One region of the Ruegeria sp. TM1040 genome, then DNA from elsewhere that is predicted to be linked to it. Evidence: riboswitches for the same ligand, from Rfam matches in the RefSeq annotation. Region 1 holds a riboswitch; each other region holds the start of a gene.
What was found. A riboswitch is a leader RNA that binds a small molecule or an ion and turns the genes downstream of it on or off. The one in region 1 is predicted to bind cobalamin.
Positions count from the first base shown of each region.

Region 1 (6,601 bases):
CAAAGGGGGCAAGCGTCGCGTCGGCCCGAGCTCAGATTTCCTTGCGGGCGCGCAATGCAGCCGAGATCGTGCCATCATCAAGATAGTCCAGCTCGCCGCCGATGGGCACACCCTGCGCAAGTGACGTGAGTTTGACACGTCCAGACAGTTGATCTGCGATGTAATGCGCCGTGGTCTGGCCATCGATCGTCGCGTTGAGTGCGAGGATCACCTCACTTACCCCTTCGGTGGAGACCCGATCCACGAGGCGAGGGATGCGCAGATCTTCGGGGCCAATGGCATCAAGTGCTGACAACGTGCCGCCCAGGACGTGATAGCGTCCCTTGAACACACCAGCGCGCTCCATCGCCCAGAGGTCCGCCACATCCTCGACCACGCAGAGTTCGCCATTGGCGCGCGTCTCATCCTCGCAGAGCGCGCAGATGTCGCTCGTGCCCACGTTGCCGCAGTTGAGGCACTCGCGCGCGGTCTCTGCAACACGGCTCATGGCATCGGCGAGTGGGGTCAGGACAAGCGCACGCTTGCGGATCAGGTGCAACACAGCACGGCGCGCGGAGCGGGGGCCAAGCCCCGGTAGCTTGGCCATCAATGCAATCAATGCCTCGATATCGCTGTTGTCCTGCGCAGCCATTCCTCTGCTCCGTTCTGCTTCTGTTCAACTAGGCCGCATTGCGCGGTGAAGTGCAAGCCCTGCTGGCATTTGCAGGCAGAGCCTGCGCGCGGTCATGAAAAAAGGCGACCCTCGGGCCGCCTGAATTTCGCATGTCACTGGCGTCAGAACGGCAGTTTCATGTCCTTGGGAAGGCCCAGACCTTCGGTGAGTTTGGTCATTTCGTCCTGCGCACGCTCGGCCGCTTTGGTCTGCGCGTCCTTGACGGCGGCGAGGATCAGATCTTCGACCACTTCCTTGTCATCCCCGTTGAAGATCGACGGGTCGATATCCAGCGACTTCAGATCGCCCTTTGCGCTCGCGGTCGCCTTGACCAGCCCGGCACCGGCTTCGCCGACAACCATGATATTGTGCAGCTCTTCCTGCATTTCGCCCATTTTGGACTGCATCTCTTGGGCTTTTTTCATCATCCCGGCCATATCGCCGAGGCCGGAAAGGCCTTTAAACATATCCTATCACTCCTGATTTCAGGTTTGCCACGTTAGATATGTGAGCGGCTGCGTGCAGGCAAGGGCAAAGCCTCTGGTGCTGCGCGCCGGCGCATGGGTCACTCCTCGAAGGGGTCCCATTCGTCTTCGACCTCGGGCAGGGCTTCGGCCTGAACCTCGGCGGCCAACTCCTCTTGGGTGCGGATCTTGGTGATCTTTGCCTTGGGAAAGTTCTGAAGGACCGCCTGAACAAGCGGATGTGCCGAGGCTTCGGCCCGCAGAGCGTTCTGCGCCGCATCGCGCAGCTCTGCGATCGTGGGCGCGTCGCCATCCGGGGCGATCGAGACGACCCAGCGGCTGCCGGTCCAGTTCTGGAGCGCAGTGCCGATCCGGGCCGCGAGATCCTGCGGGGCATTGGCGGCGGGGGTGAATTCGATCCGACCCGGCTGATAAGACACGAGCCTCACGCCTGTTTCGACCTCCACCAGCAGTTTGACATCGCGGTGATGGCGGATCAATTCGATCACATGTTCGAAGCTGGGATAGCGCGCGAGAGCGCTGTCGGCGCGCTGTGCAAGAACTGCGCTCTGTCCGCCGGAAGTCGACATCGTATGGCCTCCGCGCGGGTCCCCACCGGGCGCGCCTTGCGGCGGGGCGGAGGCGTAAGCCGGAGCCCCGCCTCCCCCGCCCGCCGCAGGCGATCCCATGCCCTGCATGGGGTGTCCGCCGCCCGGCCCACCTGGATGTGGCGGCGGCGGTGTGTCCTGCAGTTTGCGCAGCAATTCTTCTGGCGAGGGCAGATCGGCCACATGGGTCAGGCGGATTACCGCCATTTCGGCCGCCATCATCGCATTGGGGGCGGCGGCGACTTCTTCGAGCGCCTTGAGTAGCATCTGCCACATCCGCGTCAGCACTCGCATCGGCAGGCGCGCCGCCATATCCTGTCCACGGGCTCGCTCATCAGGGCTGATGGTAGGGTCCTCGGCGGCATCCGGCGTGATCTTCACCACCGAAACCCAGTGGGTGATCTCGGCCAGATCGCGCAGCACAGCCATCGGATCGGCGCCTTCGGCGTATTGTGCGGACAATTCTGTCAGTGCTGCAGCGGCGTCGCCGCGCAGGATCATATCCATCAGATCCAGCACCCGGCCCCGATCGGCAAGGCCAAGCATTGCACGGACCTGATCGGCCGTGGTTTCTCCGGCACCATGGCTGATTGCCTGGTCCAAAAGGGATGTCGCATCCCGGGCCGATCCTTCTGCCGCGCGGGTAATGAGCGCCAGCGCATCGTCGGCAATCTCGGCCTGCTCGCTGGTCGCAATCCGGCGCAAGAGGTCGATCATCACCTCCGGTTCGATCCTGCGCAGATCAAAGCGTTGACAGCGGGAGAGCACCGTCACAGGCACCTTGCGGATCTCGGTGGTGGCAAAAATGAACTTCACATGCGCGGGCGGCTCTTCCAGCGTTTTCAGCAACGCATTGAAGGCCGAGGTCGACAGCATGTGAACCTCGTCGATGATATAGATCTTGTAGCGCGCCGAGGCCGCACGATAGGCCACGCTGTCGATGATCTCGCGAATGTCGCCCACGCCGGTGCGCGATGCGGCGTCCATCTCCATCACGTCGACGTGGCGGCCTTCCATGATTGCGGTGCAGTGCTCGCACTTGCCGCAAGGCTCAGTAGTGGGGCCACCTTGGCCATCCTCGCCAATACAGTTCATGCCCTTGGCAATGATCCGCGCGGTGGTGGTTTTGCCCGTGCCGCGGATGCCCGTCATGATGAAGGCCTGCGCAATGCGATCCGCGGCAAAGGCGTTCTTGAGCGTGCGCACCATAGCGTCTTGCCCGACGAGATCAGCAAAGGTTTCGGGCCGGTACTTGCGTGCCAGAACCTGATATTGTCCGCTCTGTACTGCGTCAGAGATCTCGGGGCTGTGCTCGCTCATGAGGGCCTTTCGAATGGTCTTTAGGGGCGCAGGCCGGATTCGACCCCAGCGCCAAGTGTTCCGTGCAAACTAAGCTCCGACGACAGCTTCGTCCACCGCTGTTGGGGATGATCGTGCAGAATGGCGAGGTGACAGAAAAGACTACCTGTAGGACGCTTTGGCAGGCTAAGGTGACAAGACGGTATCGCGGATATGGGTCCGCGGCTCCCGGGGGGGAGAGTAAATGGTAAGTGCTACGAAATTGCAGCCGCAGCAGGCTGAACCAACTTTGTCGCTACATGCGCTTTCGGTGGGCGATGGGATCCTCGCCCTGAGCCGGGCGCCCGGTGCAGGGGGCGATTATGCCGCCGATCTGCGCCTGATCCACGAATGGCGCCCGTCTATGGTGATCTCGATGACCACGCGCGTCGAGCATGTTATCCTTGGCGTAGAGACTCTGGGCACGGACATTCAGGGGCTTGGCAGCCGCTGGTTTCATATGCCGGTTGAGGATTACCAGACCCCGACAAAGGATCTTGAGGATCATTGGCATCAGGTCAGCGCGCTCGCGCGGCAGGCCTTGTCGGGTGGAGGGCGTGTCCTTGTGCATTGCCGTGGCGGCTGTGGACGATCCGGCATGGCAGTGCTCCGGCTGATGATCGAGAGCGGCGAGCCGCCGGATGCAGCTCTTGCACGGCTCAGGGCCCTGAGGCCCTGTGCGGTGGAAACGGATGCGCAGATGGCCTGGGCCTATGGCCGCCGTCGCCAAGCGCCGCCAGCATAGGCCGAGCAGCTTAGCTCATCAGACGTGGTCTCTGTGCCCCCTGCGGGTGGCGAATTGAGGGCGCTTGCACGGGCGGACGCGCTGGGCGGGCTTCGCCAAACGCGCGGGGCATGTCTGCGCTGGAGGTGCCATGCGCGCTGCCCCCGTCTGCCGACAACATTGCATCCGCAAATCGGTCCAGCGTCTCTGTTTTGGTCGTGGCCTGCACATCGCAAAACACCCGAATACGGGCATGACTTGCGGCAAATCGCGCCGGGCAGGCTTTCTCACAGCCATCGAGGCGGCTTTCACCACTGATTTCGAAATCGTCTTTCGTAAGCCCGCGGGCGCTGTCGAGCGCTTTTGCCAGCGCCGCCAGCATCCGCTGCGCCGCTGGGCAGGGGCGCCCGAGGTGCAAACATGTTGTTGATACAAACTCATGCGTGCCCGCGTCACGCGTCTCTGTGTGGTCCGTCATTCTCGTGCCCTCCGCACTCGGATCAAGGGGCCGTAGGGATGAGCGGGACATCGGATGGGATCAGGCCCTTCGGGCGCGGAGTGATCAGCCATCAGACCTCCTCCGAGACACCCCGCCCGGCTTCAGGTTTACATTGCCGATGGCAGGTCTCCTGACTTGCGGGTCATCGCGAACCGGCCCTTCCCGACCCTTTTTTGCCGGTTACGACGTTGGGGTCAGTGGCTTTGCCGGGGAACTCGCCGCTCACAGTTGCGGGGGCAGTCACGGACTTGGCGGGACCCAATGGTCCAAAGCCTCACCGTATTCCCTTTTCATCCCACCCCAAACAGAGGCAGGAACCATCTGTCTGGATGCTACGCAGCGGTAAGTCGCCTCGTCAACTGGGATCTTTCTGCGAGCGCGAAATAGGTCAGCGGCGCGGCACAAGACACATGGGATGCGCAAGACAATGCGAGGATGTGCAGGTAGGGAGCAGGCTCATCAAACACAAAACCCCGCCTGGGGCGGGGTCGTGTGACAAGTGAGAGGCTGGACATCGACCCAAGCGGGGCTCGTTGTGGCTGCTTCCTTCCGGACCTGACCAGGTTGGCGAGGCGCTTGCCCGCGCCAACCTCTCGAATCCCGATATAGGGAAGCCGCGGAAAGATGACAACCCGCTGCCGGTTTGAATCCTCGTGTGTCGCGCGCTCAGAGGCGCAGCTTCAGCGCCAGAAACCCAGTGTCGAGCTCTGTTGCGGAGCGGGCCACATTCTCGGGCAATTCATGGAGGTGGCGCCTGGCACCCGGGCCCGTGAGGGCAATCGCATCCACGCCCAAGTCCGGGCTGAAGCGCCAGGGCGCCGGAAAGACGGCGGAAAGGTCATGTGCAGAGGCCACATAGGCGCCGACCACATCCCGGATCATCTGCGGCGGCAGGGGCAGACCGGGCGCATCCATAAGCATTCGAAAATTGCCACCGCCGCTGCTGCGGTAGCTGTTGAAGGCAACTGCAAACTGCTGGTCCCCGTGCATGGGGCGGCCATTCCACTGCAGGTTCCTGATCCGCCCCGGCCCTTCATGGAGCCTGCGTCCTTCGGCATCAAATCGCGCGTGCTCTCGAGGGTCGATTTCATACTGCAGGCCGAAAATGACATCAAAGTTGTGCCCCGGGCGCGCAGGATCTGCCAGCAGGCGCGCGTCTGCATCAGGCTCCAGCTGATTAAAGAGCCCTGCGGACATCTCGAGCCAGTCTCGCACTTGATGGCCGTTGACGATGATGCAGCGCAACTCGTTGGGGTAACTATAAATATCTGCGACATGACGGCGCGAGATCTCTCCCGGTGGGACGTCCGTGTAATTGAGCGGCCCGGCGCGCCCGCCAAATTTGGCCGGCGCCACGGCAGACAAAAGTGGCAGGTCCGCATACTCTGATTTCAGCAGCATCGGCTGCACTGCGGCAGCCTGTGCCGTCGCAATGAGTGCGAGGGCGCGATCTTCAGCAAAATAGGTGAAATAGGAATGATGTGCCTCGGACAATGTGCCGACTTTTGCCGCCATCTCGGCACGCGTCTGTTCGTGGACATCCCGTAGCGCCAGAACGAGATCTGGTGCCTCAGAAACAACCGGGCGCAGACCGTCGCGGGTTTGATGCGCTACGGCGCGTAGCGCCGCGCTGCCGCCTTCAACGCGCCAGCCCTGTGGCGTCTGACGCAGGCCGAGATCTATCACCCCGAGATGAGACCCGCCGGACCCGGGCATGACGACCGGAATCTCCCAGTCACGTCCCGAGCCGTCGGGCGGTGGGAGCAACAAATGCGTATGCCCTCCGATGGCTGCGTCGAGACCGGGCAGACGCGACAGGGGGCGAAGCGCGTTTTCCATTCCGTCCCGCGCAGTGTCATCGCCTTCTCCTGTGTGGGCGAGGGCAATCACCACATCCGCACCGGACGCCCGCAGGTCTGAAATCGCAGCCTTTGCGCTGCGCAGCATGTCATCCACATGCAAGCGTCCGGCCAGATGGTCCGCGTCCCAGAGCATGGTTTGAGGGGGCAGCACCGACAGCAGGCCAATCTTGACCTCCGCCACACCATCCTGGCCACCTGTCGCCCTTCGAAAGTGCCGCGTCAGGATCAGATGTTTGTGAACTGGCAAGGTGTCATCTGCTGAAAGCGGTGTGATGTTGCTGCTCACCGCAGGGCAGGGGAGCGCTGAGAGAACCCGGGACAAGGCGGATAGGCCGTAGTTGAACTCGTGATTGCCGAGGCCGACGGCATCATACCCGAGGACCTCAAATGCATGGATAGCAGGCGCCAAGGCGCTGTCCGTTGCCAGAGCCGGTTCTGCAAGCGGCGAACCTTG
Region 1 covers NC_008044.1:180,871-187,471, forward strand. The annotation lists gene recR (recombination mediator RecR) at 32-631, opposite strand; gene TM1040_RS05155 (YbaB/EbfC family nucleoid-associated protein) at 775-1,119, opposite strand; gene TM1040_RS05160 (DNA polymerase III subunit gamma/tau) at 1,218-3,044, opposite strand; gene TM1040_RS05165 (protein-tyrosine phosphatase family protein) at 3,268-3,807, shown strand; gene TM1040_RS05170 (hypothetical protein) at 3,818-4,264, opposite strand; cobalamin riboswitch at 4,388-4,622, opposite strand; RNA gene ffs (signal recognition particle sRNA small type) at 4,783-4,881, opposite strand; gene TM1040_RS05175 (5'-nucleotidase C-terminal domain-containing protein) at 4,952-6,601, opposite strand, start outside.

Region 2 (6,601 bases), 1.1 Mb from region 1:
GGCGCAGAAAACGAAAGCAGCGCAAATGACTGATTCCTCGCAAAGCACCGAGATCACCGATCTCTTCATCATTGGCGGCGGCATCAATGGCTGTGGCATCGCGCGCGACGCAGCAGGCCGTGGGCTTTCCGTGACCCTCGCGGAAAAGAACGATCTCGCGTCCGCGACATCCTCGGCCTCGACCAAGCTCTTTCACGGCGGGCTGCGCTATCTTGAATATTTCGAGTTCCGCCTCGTCCAGGAAGCCCTGATCGAACGTGAAGTACTGCTGCGTGCGATGCCGCATATCTCCTGGCCAATGCGCTTTGTGCTGCCCTTTCACAAAGACATGCGGTTCGACAACACCACACCAACCTCCAAACTGCTCACCACCTTCATGCCATGGATGAAAGGCCGCCGCCCTGCGTGGCTGATCCGGCTGGGCCTTTTCATGTACGATACGCTTGGCAAACGCGGCATCCTGCCCGGCACCACGACGGTGGATCTGACCCGTGACGAGGCAGGCAAGCCGCTGCAATCAAAATTCAAAAAGGCCTTTGAATATTCCGACTGCTGGGTCGAGGACGCTCGCCTCGTGGTGCTCAATGCGCGCGACGCCGAAAGCCGCGGCACAGAGATCCTGACCCGCACCGAAGTCATCAACGCCACCCGCCACGCCGATCACTGGGAGATCCGCCTCAGGGATCTTGCCACCGGCGAGGAAGAAACGCGCCGCGCCAAGATGCTCGTCAATGCCGGTGGCCCATGGGTTGCAGATGTGCTGCGCCAGAAGCTGGGCCAGAACAGCCGCGAAAACGTACGCCTCGTGCGCGGCAGCCATATCGTCGTGCCCAAGCTATATGATCATGGGCGCTGCTATTTCTTCCAGGGTCAGGATGGGCGCATCATCTTTGCCATCCCCTACGAGGAAGACTTCACCCTCATCGGCACCACGGATGCAGATCACCCAGATCCCGAAACAAAACCCGTCTGCACCGAGGAAGAGCAGGATTATCTGGTGCGCTTTGCCTCGAACTACTTCGAGCGCCCCGTCACGCGCGAGCAGATCGTCTGGACCTACTCGGGCGTGCGCCCGCTCTATGACGATGGCGCCAGCTCGGCGTCGGCAGCGACGCGTGAATATGTGCTGACACTCGACACCGCCCAAGCCCCTTTGCTCAACGTCTTTGGCGGCAAGATCACCACCTATCGCAAACTCGCCGAAGCCGCGCTCGAGAAGATCAACGAAGTCTTTCCAGAGCTGCCTGAGAAATGGACGGCCGGTGTCGCTCTGCCCGGTGGCGACTTCCCCGTCGAGGGCGTGACGGAACTGGGTGCCAAACTCGCGCAAGACTATCCGTTCCTCACCCCCTATGCCGTGCGCCGCCTGATCCGCGCCTATGGCACCGAGGCTTGGGATGTTCTGGGCGATGCGACCACGCCGTCGGATCTCGGGGAGGATTTTGGCGCGACCATCACCGCGCGCGAATTGGACTGGACCATTCAAAACGAATGGGTGCGCTCCGGAGAGGACTACCTCTGGCGCCGAACCAAACTCGGCCTGCGTCTCGATGCAGACGCTCGCGGTGCCGTCAACCGCTACATCGAGGCGCGCATCACCGGCTAAAAGCTCAACGGAAAACAAAAATGAGGGGCCCGCGGCCCCTCTTCTTCTAACGAAAAATATCCCGGAGCGCGAGGCAGCGCCTCGCATCCCCACCCCGCGCCCTGCGTTTGGGGTTTAGAATTCCACGCCCTTCTGCGCCTTGATCCCGGCACGGAAGGGATGCTTCACCTGAGTCATCTCTGTGACCAGATCTGCAATCTCGATCAATTCTTCCTTGGCGTTGCGCCCGGTGAGCACCACATGCGTCATCGCCGGTTTGTGCTCGACGAGGAACTCAAGAACCTCCTCAAGGTCAAGATACTCATAGCGCAGCGCAATGTTGATCTCATCGAGCAGAACCATCGTGTTCTTCTCATCAAGGATCATCTCCTTGGCCTTTTCCCAGCCCGCGCGCGCAGCGGCAATATCCCGGGCCTTGTCCTGCGTCTCCCAGGTAAACCCCTCGCCCATCGCGTAAAACTGACAGAGATCCGAGAAGTTTTCCTCGATCAGCGTCCGTTCGCCGGTCTGCCAGGCCCCCTTGATGAACTGCACCACCGCCGAGGGCATGCCATGGGCGATACAGCGCATGATCATACCGAATCCCGAAGAGGATTTGCCCTTGCCCGGGCCGGTGTGAACAATAATCAGACCTTTTTCGCCATCTTTCGTCTTCATCATCCGGTCCCGCGCGGCCTTCTTTTTGGCCATCTTCGAGGCATGGCGTGCCGCTTCTTCTTCTGAGATGCCGGTTTCGGACTTTTGGGATGTCTGGTCGCTCACTGTCTTGCTCCTTGCGGGTCTGACCCAGGGTTTGCCCATCTCTTGACAAAGACATGCCCCATGGCGCAAGGAAATTTCGTTGGTTCCCGAAGGTGACAGCCTTTGGGCGAAGAGGGAATGTGTCGGGCCGGGATCATCCTTGCTCCAAACACAGCCGCCCCCGCGACCGTGACCGGAGAGGTCTTCCAACGCCACTGGCGCGCCCCTTGTGGGCAGGCCGGGAAGGCAGGGAGACCGTTCGCGCCCCACTCGGGGCGGATCTATCCGCAAGCCGGGAGACCTGCCAACGCGTGAGAACCGGCGGACGGGGTGTGCCGCGACCGGTTGAGGGCCTGCCAGCACTTGCGCGCGCCCCCATCTGGCCTGCCCCGCTTCGCCCCAGAGGAGGAGAAAAGGCCGCATGGGAGAGATCCCCAATCAGAGCCCGGACGATCAAAGCCCAGAGGATCAAGGTCCGGAGCCGGTCGTTCTGACCGTCTGCACCACCTGCCGCCCAGAAGGCAGCGACCCCGAGGCTCCGCGCCCGGGACGTATTCTGGCGGACCGGCTGGCAGGCAGCGCCCTGCCCGAAGGCGTCACCGTCCGTGGGGTGGAATGTCTCTCGGCCTGCAAGCGGTCCTGCACGCTGCATCTATCGGGCGGCCCTGCGCGCTGGGGCTATATCTACGGCGATCTCGACCCCGACGCGCATCTCGACGAGATCCTTGCCGGCGCGACGGCCTATGCCTCGACCGAGGATGGGTTCGTGCCCTGGCGCGAGCGCCCCGTGGTGTTTCGCAAGCAATCCATCGCCCGCATCCCGCCCGTCTCCATGCCAAGTGTTGCGCTCACGCCGACACAAGCCCCCGGCGCTCAGACCGAAGACACCCCAGACACACCTGCGTTGCAAAGCGCAAAGGATTGATCCGAAAGGCCGATCTCACATGACCTCATTGAACAAGATCCCCGTCACCGTCATCACCGGCTTTCTGGGCGCGGGCAAAACCACATTGATCCGTCACCTGATGCAGAACCCGCAGGGCAAGCGCCTCGCTGTGGTGGTGAACGAATTTGGCACCGCCGGTGTGGATGGCGACATCCTGAAATCCTGCGCGGATGACAACTGCCCCGCAGAGAACATCATGGAGCTCGCAAACGGCTGCATCTGCTGCACCGTGGCGGATGATTTCATCCCCACCATCGAGAGCCTGATGGCGCTGCCCGAACCGCCCGAACACATCGTTATCGAGACCTCTGGCCTGGCGCTGCCCAAACCGCTGCTCAAGGCCTTTGATTGGCCCGCGATCCGCTCGCGCATCACCGTTGACGGTGTGATCGCTCTGGCTGATGCCGAGGCCGTCGCCAAGGGCCAGTTTGCCCCAGATCTGGACGCCGTGCAGGCCCAGCGCGAGGCAGACGAGAGCCTCGATCACGAAACCCCGCTCTCCGAAGTCTTTGAAGATCAGATCGCCTGCGCCGATATCGTACTGTTGTCCAAGGCCGATCTCGCCGGTGAGGCCGGTGTCGACAAAGCCCGCGCGATCATCGAATCTGAGGCCCCGCGCAAACTGCCGATCCTGCCGATGACCGAAGGCGTGATCGATCCTCGCGTGATCCTCGGACTGGAAGCTGCGGCCGAAGACGACCTTGATGCCCGCCCGAGCCATCACGACGGACATCACGATCACGAACATGACGATTTTGAATCGATCGTGGTCGAAATGGGCGAAGTATCCGACCCCGAAGACCTGCAAAAACGGATCATCGAGATGGCCCGCAGCCGCAACATCCTGCGGGTGAAGGGCTATGTGGCCGTGGAAGGAAAACCGATGCGAATGCTGGTACAAGCGGTGGGCGAACGTCTGCGCGCGCAATACGACCAACCCTGGGGCGCACAGGAGCGTAAAACCCAGCTGGTGGTGATCGCCGAGCATGATAACGTCGACACAGCAGGCATCCACGCCGATCTCGGGGCCTGAGTTTCCACACCAAGGGCGCTGACCTCTCGCCGTGAGGTCCCGCCCGACCCTCCCCCGGGAGGGCGCTTTGCACCCATACAGGGTCTGACGCTGCCCTCTCCGATTTGAACGAAGCGGACCACCCCATGCACGTCGTCTTCCGCGAGAGCCACGGGCTCGGAGAAACAGACACCCCCTATGACGTCGGGCAGACCCCCGGCGATCTGGTGGTGCTGTCGTTCTCCGACAGCGACCTTGGCGCCTTTGCGGCAGGCTGGCACCGCGCGGCGGGCAAATTGCCCTCGACCCGGCTCGCAAATCTGGTCGCGCTCAAACATCCGCTCTCGGTGGATGTCTACGCCGAGCAAACCCTCGAAGGCGCCAAAGGCGTCTTGGTGCGTCTGATTGGTGGCGAGAGCTACTGGTCCTACGGTCTGGCGACGCTTCAGGACCTGGCCCGGCGCAAGGGCATTGCGCTTGCCGTCCTGCCTGCCGATGGCCAGGAAGATCCCCGCCTTGACGAGCTCTCGACCCTGCCGATCTCTACCCTGCGCCGCCTTCAGGCGCTCTGCGATGCGGGTGGGGCCGTGGCCGCGCAGGCCGCGCTGGCGCAACTGGCACTGGCGTCGGGGCTATATGCGAGCCCCGTGATTGGTCAAAAGACGGTGCCGGATTTTGGCTATTACGATCCCGACGACGGCGCGCTCAGCGCCCTGCCCAAGACCCATAAGCCCTTGGTGCTGGTGACGTTTTATCGCTCCTATCTGACCTCCGCTGATACGGCTCCGATCGATGAAATCCTGCGGGGATTGCGCGCGCGTGGCTATGCGGCTTTTGGTGCTTTCGCCCCCAGCCTCAAAGCCCCCGCCGCTGTCCAATGGCTACGGGCAGAGCTTTCGCAGCGCGCGCCGGTTGCGATCATCAATGCCACCGCGTTTTCGGCGCAGGGGCGCGATGGCAGCGCCTCGCCCCTGAGCCTTGTAGGATGTCCCGTCTTCCAGGTCGCGCTCTCGACCGCGCGACGCAAGGACTGGGATCTGGCGGACCGGGGCCTCTCGCCTGCGGATCTGGCCATGCATGTGGTGTTACCGGAAGTGGACGGCAGGCTCTTTGCCGGAGTGGTCAGCTTCAAGGCGCCGACAAAACGCGACCCGGATCTGCAATACTCTCGCTTCACCCATCGCGCCGATCCCGAACGCATCTCCGCAGCACTCGACCGGATCGAGGCGCATCTCAGGCTGGCACGACAAACACGCGCCGAGACACGCCTTGCGCTGGTGCTGTCGACATATCCCGGACGCGACTACAACCTCGCTCATGCGGTCGGGCTGGATGCGCTCGCCTCAACCTCAGAGATCCTGAGCGCCTTGGCGCGGGATGGCTATGACGTCGCCCCTGAGGCGGACCTCGGCGCGCGTCTCTCCGACCACACGCTGACCTGGCCCCTCTCGGATTATATCGCGGCGCTCCACAAGCTGCCCGAAGCCTTGCGCGATGACCTCAAGGCCGCATGGGGGGCGCCCGAACAGGATCCAGCCGTACGCGATCGCGTCTGCCATTTTCGCGCGCTGCGGGCCGGCAAAGCGCTGATCGCGCTGCAACCGGAACGCGGCGACGTGCAAGCCCGCGATGACGACTATCACGACCTCGAGCGCACGCCCCGCCATGGGTATGTTGCCTTCTACCTTTGGCTGCGTGAACAGGTGGATGCGCTTGTGCATGTGGGGGCACATGGCACGCTCGAATGGTTGCCGGGCAAGGCCGTGGCACTTTCTGGGGCCTGCTGGCCCGAGGTGCTCGCGGGGGATCTGCCCGTGATCTACCCCTTCATCGTCAACGACCCGGGCGAGGCCGCACAGGCCAAGCGCCGGATCGGGGCGCTCACCCTCGGCCATATGCCTCCGCCGCTGGCTGAAACCACGCTGCCAGCCGGAATGGGACGGCTCGAGAGCCTTCTGGACGAGTATTCCACCGCCGATGGTCTTGATCCGGCGCGCCGCGATCGGCTCATTGCCGACATCCGCGCCGAAGCCCAGGGCACCGGCGTCGAAGAGGATCTCGGCATCCCCACCGAGGCCTCTGCCGCAGAGGCCATCACCCGCATTGACCGCTTTGTCTGCGACATCAAGGAAAGCCAATACGGTGAGGGGTTGCATGTCTTTGGGCGCGGTGCACATGGCGCCGAGGAAATGCAGGGCCTGTTGCGCGCGCTCCGGGGAAAGCTGGTGGCACCGGGGCCGTCCGGGTCGCCCTACCGCGGGCGCTCGGACGTGATGCCCACCGGGCGCAACCTCTT
Region 2 covers NC_008044.1:2,316,510-2,323,110, forward strand. The annotation lists gene TM1040_RS15445 (DeoR/GlpR family DNA-binding transcription regulator) at 1-33, shown strand, start outside; gene glpD (glycerol-3-phosphate dehydrogenase) at 26-1,606, shown strand; gene cobO (cob(I)yrinic acid a,c-diamide adenosyltransferase) at 1,721-2,407, opposite strand; cobalamin riboswitch at 2,432-2,671, shown strand; gene TM1040_RS15460 (DUF1636 family protein) at 2,769-3,272, shown strand; gene cobW (cobalamin biosynthesis protein CobW) at 3,292-4,326, shown strand; gene cobN (cobaltochelatase subunit CobN) at 4,452-6,601, shown strand, end outside.
Region 2: it holds a riboswitch for cobalamin, as region 1 does, so the genes downstream of both, TM1040_RS15460 (DUF1636 family protein) here and TM1040_RS05170 (hypothetical protein) in region 1, are expected to answer to the same signal.

Region 3 (6,601 bases), 1.1 Mb from region 1:
TGATCGTTGCAGGCTTTGGCTTTTCAAACCGCGCCTCTGAGGCCAGCTTTGCCGAGGCTTTTGCCGCATTGGACAGGCGCCCGGATTGGGTGGCCGTTTTGCGCAACAAAGCCAAGAGCCCGGTGTTTCGCGCCTTTGCCCTTGCAGAGGGGCTGCGTGTGGAACCCCTCGAGGAGTATCAGATTTCCGGGGCCCAGACCCCGACCCTTTCGCCGCGCATCCACGCGCGGTTTGACACCGGATCTGTCGCCGAAGCCTGCGCCCTTGTGGCAGCGGGCAAACACGCGCGCCTAATCCAAAGACGATTTGTGACCACGGATGGGCTTGCCACCGTGGCGCTTGCGGAGACAATAGCAAGATGACCGTTCATTTTATCGGTGCCGGACCCGGCGCCGCCGACCTCATTACCCTGCGCGGGCGTGATCTGATCGCGGCCTGCCCTGTGTGTCTTTATGCAGGCTCCCTGGTGCCTGAAGCTCTCCTGAGCCATTGCCCCGAGGGCGCCAAGATCATCAACACGGCCCCCTTGTCGCTGGATGAGATCATGGCAGAAATCGCAAGCGCCCATGCCCAAGGCCATGACATCGCCCGGCTTCATTCAGGTGATCTGTCGGTCTGGTCGGCGATGGGCGAGCAGCTGCGCCGGCTGCGCGATCTCGACATCCCCTATGACATCACCCCCGGTGTCCCAGCCTTTGCCGCAGGGGCTGCCGCACTTGGCACCGAGCTCACGCTGCCGGGCGTGGCGCAATCGCTTGTGCTCACACGGACGTCCGGGCGTGCCTCTGCCATGCCCGAGGGCGAGACGCTGGAGAACTTTGCCGCCACCGGCGCCACCCTCGCGATCCACCTCTCGGTGCATGTCCTTGATGATGTGGTGGCCCGGCTCACACCCGCCTATGGCGCGGACTGCCCCGTGGCGATCGTCTGGCGCGCCAGCTGGCCGGATCAAAAGATCGTCAAAGCCACGCTCGGCACCGTCATCGAGGCGACGGACGGCGCTCGCGGACGCACGTCGCTGATCCTCGTCGGGCGCGCCCTCGGCGCGGAGGACTTTGCGGAAAGCTGCCTCTATGGCGCGGAATATGACCGCCGCTATCGTCCGCAAAGTGCCGACAGCCCCTGGTCGGAATGGAGCGAAGGCGATGATTGATCGCATGATGTGGGCCACCAAGGACAGCGCCGGAGCCTGGGTGCGGGCGCTGACCGGCTCGACGACCGGGCAAGAGATCTCAGGACATGAGGTAACGAAATGATCCCCTTCCCCAAAGGCCTGATGATCTCCGCGCCCTCCTCCGGCACCGGCAAGACCACTGTCATGCTGGGCCTTCTGCGCGCGCTCAAGGACGATGGCCTGACCGTCCAGCCGTTCAAAAGCGGGCCGGATTATATCGACCCGGCCTTCCACCTTGCTGCCGCCAGACGGGCGTCCTTCAACCTTGATACATGGGCCATGGACGACACGCTGCTAGACGCTGTCACCACCCAAGCCCAAGGCGCGGGCATCTGCGTCGGCGAAGGGTCGATGGGGCTCTTCGACGGAGTCGCCACCCGCGGTCAGTCCGGCTTTGGCTCCTCCGCGGAAACCGCGCTCAGGATGGGCTGGCCGGTGGTGCTGGTGATTGATGTGGGCGGTCAGGCGCAGTCGGCGGCGGCCACCGCGCTGGGGTTCAAGATGTATAACCCCGATCTGCCCTTTGCCGGAGTGATCTTGAACCGGGTCGCGAGTCCCCGTCACGACCGGCTTACCCGGCTTGGGATGGAGCGGGCGGGCGTCAAGGTGCTGGGCTCCCTGCCGAGACGCGGCGATCTGGCTCTGCCCGAACGCCATCTCGGCCTCATTCAGGCGGTTGAACACCCCGATCTTGAGGCCGCAATCGCCGGCTATGCGGCCTTCTTGCGCGAAAACGTCGACATTGACGCGATCCGGGCGGTGGCCAGCTCCGCCGCAGCACCGGCCCCTCGCGCCCTGCCGCGTCCGCCCGCACAACGCATCGCATTGGCGCGCGATGCGGCGTTTTCCTTTACCTATCCGCATCTTCTCGAGGGTTGGCGCGCCGCCGGAGCAGAGATCCTGCCCTTCTCGCCGCTCAACAATGAAGCCCCCGCCAAGGACGCCGATCTGGTCTGGCTGCCCGGGGGCTATCCCGAGTTGCACGGCTCCACCCTCGCCGCAGCCGACATCTGGCGCAAAGGCATGGCAGAACACGCAAAAACCAAACCGGTGCATGGCGAGTGCGGCGGCTACATGGCCCTTGGCGAGGCCTTGATCGACAAGGACGGCACGCGGCACCAGATGGCGGGGCTCCTTGGGCTTGTGACATCCTATGAAAAGCGCAAGTTCCACCTCGGGTATCGCCGCGCAGCGCTAGAAGCGCCGATGCCGGGCTTTGACAGCGGCGCGTTTCTGCGCGGACATGAGTTCCATTATTCGACCATCCTCGACGAGCCAGACGCCCCACTGGCCCGGGTGATGGACGCCGACGGCAACCCGGTGCCCGAGACCGGCTCCGTCAAAGGCCATGTCACCGGTACGTTCTTTCACCTCATCACCGGAGAGCAGCCATGAGCGGGTTTGTCAGTTTTGTGTCCTCCGGGCCGGGCGATCCCGAGCTTTTGACCCTCAAGGCGGTCAAGCGGCTGGAGGCGGCTGACGCGGTGCTGTTTGATGATCTGTCGTCCGGGCCGATCCTTTCCCATGCGCGCGCGGATGCGGATATGGTTGGCGTCGGAAAACGCGCCGGGCGCCCCTCGCCCAAGCAAGACCACGTCAGCCAGCTCTTGGTGGAATACGCCCAGTCCGGCGCCCATGTGGTGCGTCTGAAATCGGGCGATTCAGGTGTGTTTGGGCGCCTCGAAGAAGAAATGGTGGCGCTGCGCGCCGCTGGCATCAAATACGAGATCATTCCCGGTGTCACCGCCGCCTCGGCAGCCGCTGCGGCGGCGGGTATTCCGCTCACGCGGCGGCTGACGGCACGGCGCCTGCAGTTTATCACGGGCCATGACGTGACCGGCGGCCTGCCCGAGCATATGAACCTCACCGCTCTTGCAGACCCCGAGGCCACAACCGTGGTCTACATGGGCAAACGCACCTTTGCGACTTTGCTTGAGCTGCTTCTTGAGGCAGGCCTGCCAGAGACCACACCGGCGCTGGTGGCGCTTGGGGTCTCGACCCCCGCCCAAGAGCTGCACCGGGTGACAGTGGCTGCCCTGCCGGACCTCCTGGAGGCCATCATCTCCCCCGCGCCAGTGTTGATCCTTTATGGCCCCTTGGCCGACGATGACGCGCTCGTGTCGCAATGACCGCACCGGTGATCTCGCTGTGCCGGACCTGCCAAGATGCCGATCCCGCGCTGCTGCCCCAATTGGCAGCGGCGCTGCGGGAGGCTCATCCAAGGGCCCTGCTGCAATCGGTTGACTGCATGTCGGGTTGTGCACGCCCGCAGACCCTCTCGGTGCGCCAAAGCGGCAAGACAGCCTATCTCTTTGGGGAGATCACAGCAGCGGACCTACCCGATATACTCAGGTTTCTGCGGCTCTACGAGGCAAGCGCCGATGGCACCTTCACGGATGCGCGCCCAATTGGCGAGCTGAGGTTCAAAGCCATCGCGCGCATCCCTGCCCCCCTGCCCGAAACTACCGCCGCGTCACAAACTGGCTCCGCCGCCTCTCCCGAGGAGTGAGGCTGCCAGTCAGAGACCACCTGCGTGATAAAATGCCGCGAATGCGCGCTCCAAGGGCGGTTTCATGCTTGACCGATCGCGCGCGCGCGCCGCATTGTCGACGGCATACGGTGTCCCAGAGCGCAAAGCGCCGGGACTGAAACGGGAATGAGGAACGGCGGACCCAATCGCGGCGCCAAAGCCTCAACCGCCCCCGCGACTGTGAGCGGTGAGCGACATTCAGCATCCACTGGCCGCTGGGCCGGGAAGGAGAATGATCGCCGCGACCCGCGAGTCAGGAGACCGGCCGTATGAAACGAGGACAGTGAATGTGTCGTCGGGTGTGACGACACGGAGGACGAATTATGACGACCAAGACGCTCAACACGACCGCTTCTGCCAGCCAGATCATCCCGGTTCTTTTCGCCGTGGTACTGGGTCTGGGGATCATCACCGTGACCGGCCATGTGCAGGCCTCCACCCTGCATGATGCTGCGCATGATGTGCGCCACGCGACCGGCTTCCCCTGCCACTAAGCAGATGTTCGCACGCATTTTGACCAGCGCGTTGTTCGCTGGTGCTGCAGCGGGGCTGATTGCCGCCCTTCTGCAGCTTTTCTTCGTGCAGCCGGTGCTTTTGCATGCCGAACTCTATGAATCGGGCGCGCTTGTGCATTTCGGCGGCGAGACCGTATCCGCCCATCCCGAATTGCCGGGCATCTTTGACGAGCCGATGCGCAATTTGCTCAGCATCCTCTTCACCATGCTGATTTACACTGGCTACGCGCTGATCCTGGTGGCCTTGATGTCGGTTGCGGAGCGGCAAGGCCATGAAATCCGCACCGGACAGGGCTTGCTGTGGGGATTGGCAGGCTTTGTGGCGCTTCACTTTGCGCCCGGTTTTTCGCTCGCACCAGAAGTGCCCGGCGTTGCCGCCGCCGATGTGGGCGCCCGTCAGATCTGGTGGGCCGCCACAGTGGCGAGCGCAGGTGTTGCCATGTGGCTGATCGCTTTTGGCGGTAATCTGGTGGCCTATGTGGTGGCCGCGCTCTTGTTGATGGCGCCGCATGTGATCGGCGCGCCGGAGCCCGAGACCTTTGCAGGTCCGGTGCCAACCGAGATCGGCGCCCTTTTTGCGGCGCGCGCCTTGGGGATCGGCATGGCGGCATGGGCATTGCTCGGCGTGTTCTGTGCCTATTTCTGGCAGACCGAAGCCGCACATGCGGATGCCAACACTTAGGCGGCTCTCCAGGCTGTCCCCGCTGCGTCATTGCATGCAGCGGGGACAGCCTGCGAGACTGCGCTGCAGCCTCAAATACGTTTACTTTCCGGAGAATGACCTTCCATGTCCCGTTCGCTCGCTCTGTTTGCCATTGGCCTTGTGTTTGGGGGCGGTATCGGATTTCTGACCGCCGCAGGAAACGGCGTCACCCTGGATGGGCATGATCACTCTGATCCTGCGCACCACGGTGGCGGATCCGGCGTGGCCACGCACGACCATTCCGCACTGGTGAATTCCCCCTCTGGTCCAGAGGCGCCCTCGGTCGAGATCCACGTCACGCCCGACGCGATGTCCGGTTGGAACCTGCAAGTGGAGACCAAGAACTTTCGCTTCGCCCCGGAGCATGCCTCGGGGGCCGATCAACCCGGCGAGGGCCATGCACATGTCTATGTGAACGGCGAGAAAATCACGCGCCTCTATGGGTCCTGGCTGCATCTTGCGGCCTTGCCCGAAGGCGAGACCGAGGTGAAAGTCTCTCTGAGTTCCAACAGCCATGGCACCATCGCCGTCGACGGCGTGCCGGTCGAGGCGCGCGTTGTCGTGAGTGCCCCCTGATGGGGCACTCTTGACCTCTTTGCGCGGGCGTCCCATTGCGGGGCGACGGATTTAACGGATGGAGAGCCTTCTATGCTCCAGCTCAGTCTGATCGGGATCGGCACCGGCAACCCCAAGCACCTGACCCGCGAGGCGATGGAGGCAATCTGCGCGCAGGATTTGATCCTGATACCCAACAAGGGCGCAGGCAAGGACGACCTTGCCGGGCTGCGGCAAGCGATCTGCGCCGATGTCCTGGCGGGCGCGGCATCGGCGCCCAAGATCGTCGAATTCGACCTTCCCGTGCGTGATCCGGCCACTCCGGATTACCGCCAGCGGGTCGAGGACTGGCACGACGCCATCGCAGAGGTTTGGCAGGCCACACTCGCTGCACATCTCCCCAAAGGCGGGCAAGCCGGGTTTCTGGTTTGGGGCGACCCCTCACTCTATGACAGCACCATGCGCATTGCCGAGCGTCTTGGTCAGCGCATGGAAATGCAGATGCGGGTGATCCCCGGCATCACCTCGGTGCAAGCGCTGACGGCGGCGCATGGGGTGCCCCTCAACCGGATCGGCGCGCCCGTGCAGATCACCACCGGACGCCAGCTCCGCGATGCGGGCTGGCCCGCGGGCTGTGACACGTTGGTCATCATGCTGGATGGGGAGTGCTCGTTCCAGAGCGTCGACCGTCCCGAACAGGTCATGATCCACTGGTCCGCCTATGCGGGGATGGAAAACGAGATCAATATCGCCGGGCGTCTCTCCGACGTGCAGGACCAGATCCTGTCAGTGCGCGCCCGCGCACGGCGCGATCATGGCTGGATCATGGACATCTACATGCTGGAACGCCTGCGCTGACCCCAGCCATTTTTCGTGACGCTCGGCGGTTCATTCCAGATCCGCGTCTCTGTCAGTCGCGGCGGCGTCCGATGTGGAGATCCAGCGCTGCAGCCTGTCCAAAGGACAGGCTGCCCGGCCCACCCCCAAGCGGAGACTTGCGCCAGCAAGGGTCTGCACGGGGGCGGGAGCATCCCCGCCCGGCCGCAACGCTTTATTGTTCCGAAGGGTGTGCCATCGCAGGTCAGGTCACGCGCGAGCGCACCTGATACTTGGGATCTTTCCAA
Region 3 covers NC_008044.1:2,329,523-2,336,123, forward strand. The annotation lists gene TM1040_RS15500 (bifunctional cobalt-precorrin-7 (C(5))-methyltransferase/cobalt-precorrin-6B (C(15))-methyltransferase) at 1-3, shown strand, start outside; gene TM1040_RS15505 (cobalamin biosynthesis protein) at 1-362, shown strand, start outside; gene cobM (precorrin-4 C(11)-methyltransferase) at 359-1,153, shown strand; gene TM1040_RS15515 (cobyrinate a,c-diamide synthase) at 1,253-2,569, shown strand; gene cobA (uroporphyrinogen-III C-methyltransferase) at 2,566-3,303, shown strand; gene TM1040_RS15525 (DUF1636 family protein) at 3,300-3,683, shown strand; cobalamin riboswitch at 3,775-3,989, shown strand; gene TM1040_RS20085 (CbtB domain-containing protein) at 4,028-4,198, shown strand; gene TM1040_RS15530 (CbtA family protein) at 4,203-4,901, shown strand; gene TM1040_RS15535 (hypothetical protein) at 5,007-5,498, shown strand; gene cobF (precorrin-6A synthase (deacetylating)) at 5,571-6,335, shown strand; gene kynU (kynureninase) at 6,559-6,601, opposite strand, start outside.
Region 3: it holds a riboswitch for cobalamin, as region 1 does, so the genes downstream of both, TM1040_RS20085 (CbtB domain-containing protein) here and TM1040_RS05170 (hypothetical protein) in region 1, are expected to answer to the same signal.